3 regions of the Brassicibacter mesophilus genome follow, and region 3 is predicted to be linked to each of the others. Evidence: riboswitches for the same ligand, from Rfam matches in the RefSeq annotation. Region 3 holds a riboswitch; each other region holds the start of a gene.
What was found. Region 3 has a riboswitch for glycine ahead of gcvT (glycine cleavage system aminomethyltransferase GcvT). Riboswitches for the same ligand answer to the same signal wherever they lie in the genome.

Region 1 (3,713 bases), on a different contig from region 3:
TATTAACAAAAAATTTCTTTATACTTAAATCTGTTTCTATTTTTTCATTCAGGCTTTCAGGATATGACAATATCAATAGGAAATCTAAGAAAAAAGGTAATGTGCATACCAGAAATATCCATCTCATGCCTGGAAGATTTAAAATAAATATAATCGATAAAAATGCAGATATTGATGATCCTATAAGCGAAAAAGAACGGGTTCTCCCATATACATATGCTTTGTGCTTAAACCAGCCTTTTTGCTCTAAGTATAAATATATCATAGCCTTATGTGCCCCAGATCTAAACGCTTCACCTAAACCATAAAAAGCTATGGCTATAACAAGAAGGATAAAGTTTGTGCCTATAAAGAAAAATATAAAAGACATTATATAAAATATGAAACAAATTAGCAGCTCAGTCTTTTTGCCATAATTATCTGCAAATATGCCAGAAGGAATTTCAAAAATATAAATTACTATCTCTCTAACGGAAAACAAAAGACCAATTTGAAATAAGCTTAGTTTCATTGACATCAAATATATTAGCAAATATGGCTCGAAAAACTCTAGATTTTTTAGTAATCCATAAAAACAAAATTTCCATATTTGCTTATCTTTATTTATAACCTTATATACATTATATACATTCTCCAAAATTTCACCTCCTATTCTTCTAGCTCAATGATAAGTTCTTTTGCCCTATTTTTCCCAATATTCAGAACTTCCTCACCATCTTCTGTTATCCTATAATATTTTCTTATTTTTCCTTCAACTACAGACTCTTTTGAAAATATTAATCCTTCATTTTCAAGTTTATGAAATATGGGATACAATGTTCCGGGACTTATATCATATCCATGCTCCTTAAGCTCTTCAATCATCCATTGACCAAAAATAGGACCATTTTTTGCATGATGAAGTATGTGTAAATTTATAAACCCTAAAAACAATTTTCTAATTACTTTTTCTTTCATAATATTTAGACTCGCCCTCCGATATCGAACTTCGTTAATAAAATCATATCATCAAACTCTTTTTTGCGTCAATTATTATTTATATTGATATAAAGCCACTATCTTTTTGTTGATAGTGGCTTTTTGACTATTCTACTATAAGTTCTTTATCTAACTTAAGTGCTTTTCTTTCTTTCACAATTTTAGTAATAGTAGTACCAACTAAGCCGCCTATTAGTCCTGCTAAAGCAGCAAAAAGTAAAGCCATAATTACTTTTCCAGGTGCATTGAATCCAAATGGTGCTAGCATACCTGGTATAGGCGATGCAGTTCCTGGAGCATTGTTTATTATCCCAAAATATGCTGCCACCATACCAGCTAATCCACCACCAATAAAATCTGAAAAATATATTATAAGCGGATTTGCAGTTACTATATCAGCTTGCGTTAATGGTTCAAGCATAACTGCTATAACATTACCTGAGTCACCTAGCTTTAATCTTTTAAAAACTACACCATTTGTAAAAGCTCCTCCAAAGCTAGCAATAGATGATATCCCCATAGCAAGTCCTTGCAAACCAAGCATTGCTGTCACAGCCATTGAGCTTAGTGGAGATGTACATAGTATTTTCATTATTCCTCCTAGTAAAAATCCCATAATATAAGGAGATTGATCTGCTGCTACAGATATCATGTTACCTATGCTTAATAATGTGGTATCTATAACCGGTGTTACTAGTATAGCTACTAATCTAGATAACGGAGCAATAAGCAAAGCTCCTGCTACAATGTCTAAGCCTTTAGGTAGTTTTTTTTCTAAGATAGGTCCAACAAGTCCAATAAAATATCCTGCTACAAACCCAGGAAGTATTCCCATATTCACTAAAGCCGCCCCAGCTACAACTGCATATACAGGGTTCACACCCATATTAATTATTACTAGAATAGCAGCTATGGGTCCACCCATTGTTCCTGAAGCAGTTCCAACTTCTCCTAAAAATTTAAAATGAAAAAAATCTCCGCTTATATATTTGTGTATTGCCTCAACTAAAAATGTTGCAACAGCTGCTCCGGCAAGTCCTGACATAGCCTTGTCACCTTTTGGCGCTTTTAAACTAAAACCAGAAAATAAAATAAGTGCTAATAACAATAATCCCATACCTTTTACAATTGATATCATTAAACAACCTCCTTCTGACATTTTCTAGAATTTAATGCAAAAACAAAGGACAGAGGGTACAATAGCATAGAAAATCTATACTACTCTACCCCCTGTCCTTTTATCTGAAAGTTTCCTTATCTATTCACATAAATAAGTTACTCCTTCGATGCCCTTAATAGGTCTCTCCAGGGTCGTGTCCAACCATTGTATCAAACCTGAAAGTTTCGAAATAACTTGAGTAATGAAGACTATTTCTTGCTCCTACGGTCATTCAACAAGTGAATATCTCCAATGGTTATCATACACCTATATTCATTTCTACTATCATTTTAAATACTTATTATAAAAAAATCAATATAATTTCAAATAAAGTTTCCCTATATTATCATGAATATTTATTGAAAAAACAAATAATGTTTATATCTTATAATATTGAGTTATCGTAAATAACCTTTTTATACTCTTCTTCATATCCAAGTAGGTTTCTGTCTTCTGTTAAATATACTTTCAAATACAATACAGCATCTTCAATCATATTGTCTAATTCTTTTTTTGTTATCAAAACTCTTAAAATACTTGGAATCAATTGATATACCCGCTCAACCACCATAGCATATTTTATTTCTCCTGTCTTAGAACCTAATTCTTTTTCAGCTTGAACAACTAATGATAAAATTATTTTTTTTAATGTTTTTTTGTTTCCTGCTTTATAAACAACTAGTAATACTGCAATAACAATTATAGCTGAAAGAATGAAAACTAGGTTTGATTGTATAAAGTCCAGCATATATTATCCCTCCAAAATATTCTTAATTTGGTCTAATTTATTTTTAAGTGATTTATTTGTTTCTCTTAAACTATTACATTCCGTTACACATCTTTCATATAACTCCTTATAATCTATTATTTTTTCCTCAGTGTCTAGTAAAACACTCAAGTAATTATTTATAATATCTCTCCCATAATTGGAATCTGGTGCCCATTTACCACCTAATTCTTCAACATATTTTGCTGACCCAGCCCAATCAAGTTTTTTGACTACATAATACCTATCATGTGGTTTTCCAATAGGTTCCTTGCCTACATATGCACTCATGTGGTTAAAATGAGCTCTTATACCATCATCTATCGAAGGAAAACGCTCATGATCTTGTTTTCTATTACCTATTGGTTTTTTTATCTTTATACCGGCGAAGTTATTCATATCTTCAGAAACAACACCTGTGTATCTTCCAAAATTTGTTTCTTTTGCACTTTGACAATATAACACGTCTGTCCTTATCCCTGTAATCATACCATACTTGTAATATATCCTTGCTGCATCAATGAACTTAGCTGATGCTCCTTTAGTCTTAGCCCAAGACTGCATTTGATCTATACTTGCAATAGATTTTCCTATTATTTCAATTTTCTGTTTTTCTTCTGAATACGGGATTTTTAAATACACACATACAGCAGCAACTACTGCTTCTGCATATTCTTCCCAGTTTTCTAGTATTCTTAAAGTATCTCTTTGGTTACTCGCAAAGCCATATTCAACTATAACAGTTTGTACCTTACCAGTTTCTCTATTCATATAATAATAGTCCAATTTAGAGTTATTAGGATGTTTTCT
Region 2 (3,713 bases), on a different contig from region 3:
CCTTCACTCCAAAAATCAACCAATACATAACCTTCTGCCTTTAAAACTTCTTGTTCAAAAGTATCTTTATCAACTGCTAACATCGAAATCCCTCCAGAATATTATTTTTTTATTTTAAACTTAAATTAATTAAAATTAACTTATCTTACTATTATTCATGAAATGCATTTTCAATATATTTTTCAGCTTGAACAGCTGCTATTGCACCATCAGCAGTAGCTGTTACAACTTGTCTCAAAGATTTTACCCTACAGTCTCCTGCTGCAAAAACTCCAGGTATATTTGTCTTCATATTGTCATCAGTTATAACATAACCATTTTCCATATCTATAACACCATTGAATAAATCTGTCACAGGCTTATATCCAACAAAGACAAAGATTCCAAAAGTACCATCGTTCTCATCTGCAACAATCTCAGTTTCTTCACCAGTTTTACGATTTTTTAAGATCATTGATTCAACTACACCATCACCTTTGATTTCTTTAACTTCAGAATCCCAGATGAAGCTCATTTTCTCATTCTTGAAAGCTTTTTCCTGGATTGATTTAGCTGCTCTTAATTCATCTCTTCTATGTACTATAGTAACTTTTCTTGCGAATTTAGTTAAGTACATAGCTTCTTCAACTGCTGAGTCTCCACCACCTATTACATATACTTCGAAGTCTGTAAAGAAGTCAGCATCACAAGTTGCACAGTAAGATACGCCTTTTCCTGTAAGTTCTTTCTCACCTGGACATCCTATTGGTCTTGGTTTTGCACCAGTAGCTATGATAACACTTTTTGCTTTATATTCGCCTTTTGCGCCTTTTAAAACTTTAACTTTGTCATTTAATTGTATTTCTTTTATTTCATCAAGAACTCTTTCTGCACCAAATTCTTCAGCTTGTTCAACCATTCTAGCTATTAATGATGGTCCAGTTGCATGCTCTACTGAACCTGGATAATTTGCAACTTCTTCTGTAGTAACAATCTGTCCGCCTGCTTTTTCTTTTTCAAGAATTAACGTTTTCATTTTTGCCCTTGCTGCATATAAACCTGCTGCTAAACCTGCTGGGCCTGAACCAATTATTACAACGTCATAGATATTTTCCATTTTCACCACTCCTTAGCATTTTTTAGTTGTATTATACCCATATAATCGAGTATTTAACAAGTATATGTTATTTTTAAAAATATATATCAATCTAAATTTAACCAGTAGATAGTGTTTTTATACTATATGTCTCTACTTAAAGTGTTTTGAATTAGTGAATAATCAACAGCTTGAAAATCATCTAAAGCTTTTTGATTCCAGTTTGGAGTTTTCATATCTTTAATGAATTTATTAGCTGTCTGTATACTGCTTTCAATTATCATAACTGAATCAACATCTAAACTACCTTTATCTTTTGATACGATTATTGTCTTATATGGAGTTTCATTAGGTTTTAAACTGCTTGATAGAGGATGTGATAATAATTTATGTCCAACATGTATCCTATCTCTTACAATTTCAAGAATTTTCAAGTAACCCACTTCATGAAATTCCACTTGATATTCAGCTGAGTAATTTTTAAAGACTAAAGGATTATTTGTAATCAAAATCTTAGACAAATACTTCACTCCTTATTTTAATGAAAACGTATTTTTAAACACAAAAAAACAGAATAGAGATGACATTATTATGTGCCTCTCTACTCTGTTCTAAACCTGAGAGATTCTTCTTTTTCAAGAGTTGCTCCTTCGGTGCTTTTGGCTTTCCAGAGTACTGTCAAAACACGGTCCTTTTGCCTGAGAGTTTCACTATATGTGGCAAGCATATAATTTACTCCTTCGGCGCCAAATTAAATTGGTCTCTTCCGCATCTTTCACCCAGCTATATTCATATTATGTTTTGTTAAATAAAAATCAAAGTTGTTTCTTACCCATATTATAATATATTATTTTTCTATATACAATAGCTAATTTATTTTTTTTATCTATATTTCGATAATTTTTTTATTAGCATTTGTTAATTATACATATTGACATGAATAAACTCATTTTTTTGTACTATTCTATAGCGTCTAAAATATATAATGCAATATTAGATGAATGGTCTGCAACTCTCTCTAAGTTGCTTATGACATCTAAAAATACAATACCTGAACTTGGTTGACAAGTCTGTGAATTTAGCCTTTCAATGTGATGTGCTCTGTATTGTTTTTCCATTATGTCTATTTCGTCTTCAGAACCAATAACTTTTCTTGCTATATTTGGATCAGCCGTTTTAAAAGCAAGCAAAGCATTCTTGTATATGTTTTCTACTTTATCAAACATGATTTTTAACTCATCTAATGCTGTATCAGTAAACCAAAGCTTGTTATCGATCCTATATTGAGCGAGTTCAGCAATATTGTCAGCGTGGTCACCGACACGCTCAATATCATTAATAGCATGAAACAATGTTGTAACAGTTGCATGCTGTTCATTAGTAAGAGGTGCATTTGAGAGCTGTATCAAATATTGAGTAATTTCTTTTTCTATCTCATTAATTCTTTTCTCTTCTTCGAAAACTTTCTTAGTTAGTTTCTCATCTTTAAAATAAAAGGAATCTATTGAATTTTTAAAGTTGTTTTGTACCATTTTTCCCATTCGTAATACTTCTTTTGATGCTTGACCTACTGCGATAGATGGTGTTTCAATGATTCTTGTATCAAGATACTTAAGTCCTTGCACGTCTTCATCGTCATCACCTTTTATAAGCTTATTAGCTGCAATAACAAGAAAACCTGCAAATGGGAACTGAATAAAAACATTTGTTAAATTAAAGAAGGTATGAGCGTTTGCAATTTGTCTTTGTATGTCATTTGGAGAAAGATACCTTACTAATTCTTGTATTGGATATTTTAGAACTACCATAAAAAGTATTGTACCAACTAGATTGAATAAGAAATGCATAAGTGCTGCTTTTTTGGCTGTCTTGCTAGCTCCAATACTTGACAATAATGCAGTTGTTGTTGTTCCTATATTGTCACCAAACAGAATCGGAAAAGCCATATCAATAGTTATAAATCCTTGACTTGCCAATGCTAGTAACAATCCTATGGAAGCACTACTACTTTGAACTATAGTTGTCAAACCAAATCCTACTAAAATTCCTAAAAATGGATTGTTAAGACTCTTAAGTATGTCTGAAAATGTCTGGGATTTACTAAGAGGTTTTAAATGATTTGACATAAAATCCATACCAATAAATAATATACCAAATCCTATCATTATTTCTGCTATTTCCTTATATTTCTTTTTAGATGAAAATAACCAAATAGCTACTCCAATAGCTACAACTACAGGAGCAATATCTGTCAGTTTAAAAGCAATAAGCTGTGCTGTAATAGTTGTACCAAGATTGGCTCCCATTATTACTCCTACAGCTTGACTCAAATTCATTAAACCTGCATTAACAAAACCAATAACCATAACCGTAGTAGCACTACTACTCTGAACAACCATAGTAACTATAGTACCTACAATAACTCCCATGAATCTGTTGTTCGTTAGGACCTCAATAAGCTTCTTTAGCTTTTCACCAGCTGCTTTTTGAAGGCCTGTCCCCATTAGATTCATCCCATACAAGAAAAGTCCCAGTCCACCAAGAACACCAAAAGCTACTTGCATATTATTTATTCCTCCTAAAAAGTTATTTAGATTATCAATGAAAACACCATATAAATAATAATACATATTAGGAC
Region 3 (3,713 bases):
TTGTAAAGCATTATTACTTGAGGTAGATAATTATAACGATTTTCAGTTGCTATATAAACTTTCTCAGTCAGCAGAGCTCAAAGTACCATATACAATAAAAGATTTAGAGAATAAGAAAATAGTTCATGATAATATTTGTAATAAAACAGATATAAGGTCTGTAGTAAAAAATATATTGAAGGCATAGGTGATATTCATGATACAGATAATAGTACCAGCAACAAGCGCTAACATAGGCCCTGGATTTGATAGCTTAGGAATAGCATTAAATATATATAATAAATTTAATGTTGAAGAAATAGAAGAAGGACTCATAATTAATGGCTGCGACGAAGAGTACAAAAACGAAAATAATTTAATATATACATCGATGCTTAAATGCTTTGAAAAACTTGGTTATAAATATAAAGGTATGAGGATAACTATAGATAGTGAAATACCAGTTTCAAGAGGACTAGGAAGTAGTGCAGCTTGCATATTGGCAGGAGTAGTATCGGCAAATGAGCTTGCAAAAGGAGGATTATCAAGGGATGAAATATTAAAAATAGCTACTGAAATAGAGGGACATCCTGACAATATAGCTCCTGCACTTTTTGGTGGAATGGTTGCGTCAATAGTGGATAATGATAATGTTTATTGCAGCAAGATACCAGTAACAGATGGAATAAAGTTCTATGCTCTAATTCCTAATTTTGAACTATCTACTAAGAAGTCAAGATCAGTTCTTCCAAAAGTTATACCTTTTGATGATGGAGTTTTTAATGTTGGAAGAACTGCTTTGATGATAGCTGCACTTGTAAATGGTGAATTTGACTTGCTGAAGGTAGCAAGTAAAGATAAGCTTCACCAAAAATATAGAGGTATTCTCATAGATGAATATGATACAATAATAGAAAAATGTGAACATTTAGGGTTTTATGGTACATTTTTAAGTGGAGCAGGTCCTACCATTATTGCTGTAGATAAAGAAAAAAATAAAAGCATGTACAATGACCTTCTTATTTTTTTATCAGAACTTGAAAATAAATGGGAGATTAAAGAAATGAGTATCGATTATCATGGCATTGTCATTAACTAGTATAGGAAGGAGAATATCATGGATGGTAAGTACTTAGTTATAGATAAGGAAATATTACCTGATGTTTTTGAAAAAGTAGTAGAAGCTAAGGAGCTTTTGAGAACTGGGAAGGTTAAAGGGATAACAGAAGCCGTAAAAAGTGTTGGAATAAGCAGAAGTGCATTTTATAAATATAAAGATTATGTTTTTACCCTTTCTGAAGGAACAAGAGGTAAAAAAATCACTTTATCATTTTTGCTGAGTCATCAAACTGGAGTATTATCAAAAATATTACAGATGATATCAAGTAATCATGGTAACATACTTACTATCAATCAAGACAATCCAGTTAATAATGTAGCAAATGTTAGCATTACCTTTGATATTTCGAAGCTGCAAAGAGAGCTAGAAGAAGTAATAAAAGATATAGAGCAAGTAAAAGGAGTAGAAAAATTAGAGTTAGTATCTATGGAATAAAATAAAATCTAAGTTAATAAAATATCAATTGTTGAAAAATTTTAAAATATGATTTATTATTTAATTAAAGGATAAATAATAAATACCAAAACATAATATTGTCCCAGATGAAAATAGCGTGAGATATCTTTTAACAGATAGCCGAAGAAGCAATGTAAAAAGAGCCAGCTTTTTATAGAAACTTTCAGGCAAAAGTATCGCTATTAGATGGAACTCTGAAGAGCCCGGTTAATCGGCGCCGAAGGAGAAATACATTTGATAAATGTAGAAGCTCTCAGGTTAAGTAAACAGAGGAATGTAATGGCACTTGGCTTTGCAATGCTGTTATGTTCTTTTTTTATTACCTAAAATTAGAAAATTGATAATAGTACTATGATACTTATTAAAGTATATTTTCAATGATAGTGTAGAAAATAACTATTAAGAAAAACGTTTTACTAGATGGAATCATATAATTAATATATACAAATAAAACGATATATTGAAAGGAGGAATTATTTTGACTGAACTAAGAAAAACATCACTTTTTAATGTTCATCAAAAATATGGCGGAAAAGTTGTAGACTATTCGGGATGGGCTCTTCCAGTACAGTTTGAAGGAATAACACCCGAACACGAGGCAGTAAGAACTAGTGCAGGATTATTCGACGTTTCACACATGGGAGAAGTAGAGGTAAAAGGAAGTCAGGCTTTAGAATTTGTACAAAATTTAGTGACAAATGATGTATCAGTTCTTAATGACAACCAAGTTCTTTATAATCTAATGTGCTACCCAGACGGAGGGATTGTAGATGATTTATTAGTTTATAAGTTCTCAAACGATCATTTCTTTCTTGTAATCAATGCAAGCAATGTAGAAAAGGATTACAACTGGATGGTAGAAAATGCAGTTGGGTATGATGTTCAGCTAAAAAATCTTTCAGACGAAATATCAGAAATAGCTATACAGGGACCAAAGGCAGAGGTTATTCTTCAAAAGCTAACTGATACAGACTTATCACAAGTAGGTTTTTTCTACTGTAAGAGAGACGTGAGCATAGCTGGAGCAAACTGTTTAATATCTAGAACAGGATATACAGGTGAAGATGGATTTGAAATATATCTTGATCATAATAATTCTGAAATGGTTTGGGAAAAACTAATGGATGCAGGAAGTGAAGAAGGAATTAAACCAGCTGGTCTTGGTGCAAGAGATACATTAAGATTTGAAGCCACATTGCCTCTTTATGGTAATGAAATCGGCAGAGATATAACTCCATTAGAAGCTGGACTAGGATTTTTTGTAAAACTTAACAAACAAAACTTCATTGGTAAAGATGCATTAGTGAAACAAAAAGAAGAAGGATTAAAAAGAAAAGTAGTAGGATTTGAAATGATTGATAGAGGTATTCCAAGACATGGATATGAAGTACATGCAGATGGCAAAAAAATAGGTTTCGTTACAACAGGATACTCTGCCCCTACTGTTAAGAAAAACATAGGATTAGCCATGGTTGATATTGAGTACTCAAAGCTTGATACAGAAATTGAGATAATGATTAGAAATAAAGCTACAAAAGCTAAAGTTATAAGTAAGAAATTCTATCAAAAACAATACAAAAAATAATTTATAAAAATTAAATTTGAGGAGGAATAAAAATGAAAGTATTGGAAGGTCTTCTATATTCAAATGATCATGAGTGGATTAAGGTTGAGGGAAATGAAGCTTATATAGGAATTACAGATCATGCACAGCATCAATTAGGAGAAATAGTTTATGTAGAGCTACCACAAGTTGATGATGAATTAAATGCAGGAGATGTTTTTGGAGTTATTGAATCTGTTAAGGCAGCATCTGATTCATATTTACCTATTTCAGGTAAAGTTGTTGGAGTAAATGAAGCATTAGATGATTCGCCACAGCTTATTAACGAAGATCCTTATGCAAACTGGGTTGTAAAAATTGAAATAGCTGACAAATCAGAACTTGAAAACTTAATGGATGCTAAAGCATACGAAGAATTCTGTAGTAAGGAGGATTAACATGCATAGGTATATTCCTAATACTGAGGGGGACAAAAAGCTAATGCTAGACAGCATTGGCGTGAAATCAATTGATGATTTGTTTGAAGATGTACCAAAAGAGCTTAAGTTTAATAGAAAACTTGATATAAGCGAAGCTTTATCAGAGTCTGAAATA

Region 1: linked by a shared signal. The riboswitch ahead of HNR33_RS02180 (PTS sugar transporter subunit IIC) and the one ahead of gcvT (glycine cleavage system aminomethyltransferase GcvT) in region 3 are both predicted to bind glycine.
Region 2: linked by a shared signal. The riboswitch ahead of HNR33_RS01755 (GrdX family protein) and the one ahead of gcvT (glycine cleavage system aminomethyltransferase GcvT) in region 3 are both predicted to bind glycine.

The regions. Positions count from the first base shown of each region.
Region 1 is NZ_JBNPXI010000001.1:428,640-432,352, forward strand. Features, by position in the region: gene HNR33_RS02170 (MFS transporter) at 1-637, opposite strand, end outside; gene HNR33_RS02175 (PadR family transcriptional regulator) at 649-957, opposite strand; gene HNR33_RS02180 (PTS sugar transporter subunit IIC) at 1,085-2,116, opposite strand; glycine riboswitch at 2,199-2,297, opposite strand; gene HNR33_RS02185 (hypothetical protein) at 2,523-2,885, opposite strand; gene HNR33_RS02190 (N-acetylmuramoyl-L-alanine amidase) at 2,889-3,713, opposite strand, start outside.
Region 2 is NZ_JBNPXI010000001.1:350,526-354,238, forward strand. Features, by position in the region: gene trxA (thioredoxin TrxA) at 1-83, opposite strand, end outside; gene trxB (thioredoxin-disulfide reductase) at 152-1,096, opposite strand; gene HNR33_RS01755 (GrdX family protein) at 1,219-1,605, opposite strand; glycine riboswitch at 1,752-1,854, opposite strand; gene HNR33_RS01760 (Na/Pi cotransporter family protein) at 2,035-3,639, opposite strand.
Region 3 is NZ_JBNPXI010000026.1:6,594-10,306, reverse strand. Features, by position in the region: gene thrC (threonine synthase) at 1-187, shown strand, start outside; gene thrB (homoserine kinase) at 197-1,078, shown strand; gene HNR33_RS19465 (ACT domain-containing protein) at 1,097-1,534, shown strand; glycine riboswitch at 1,642-1,744, shown strand; glycine riboswitch at 1,748-1,827, shown strand; gene gcvT (glycine cleavage system aminomethyltransferase GcvT) at 2,034-3,140, shown strand; gene gcvH (glycine cleavage system protein GcvH) at 3,173-3,556, shown strand; gene gcvPA (aminomethyl-transferring glycine dehydrogenase subunit GcvPA) at 3,558-3,713, shown strand, end outside.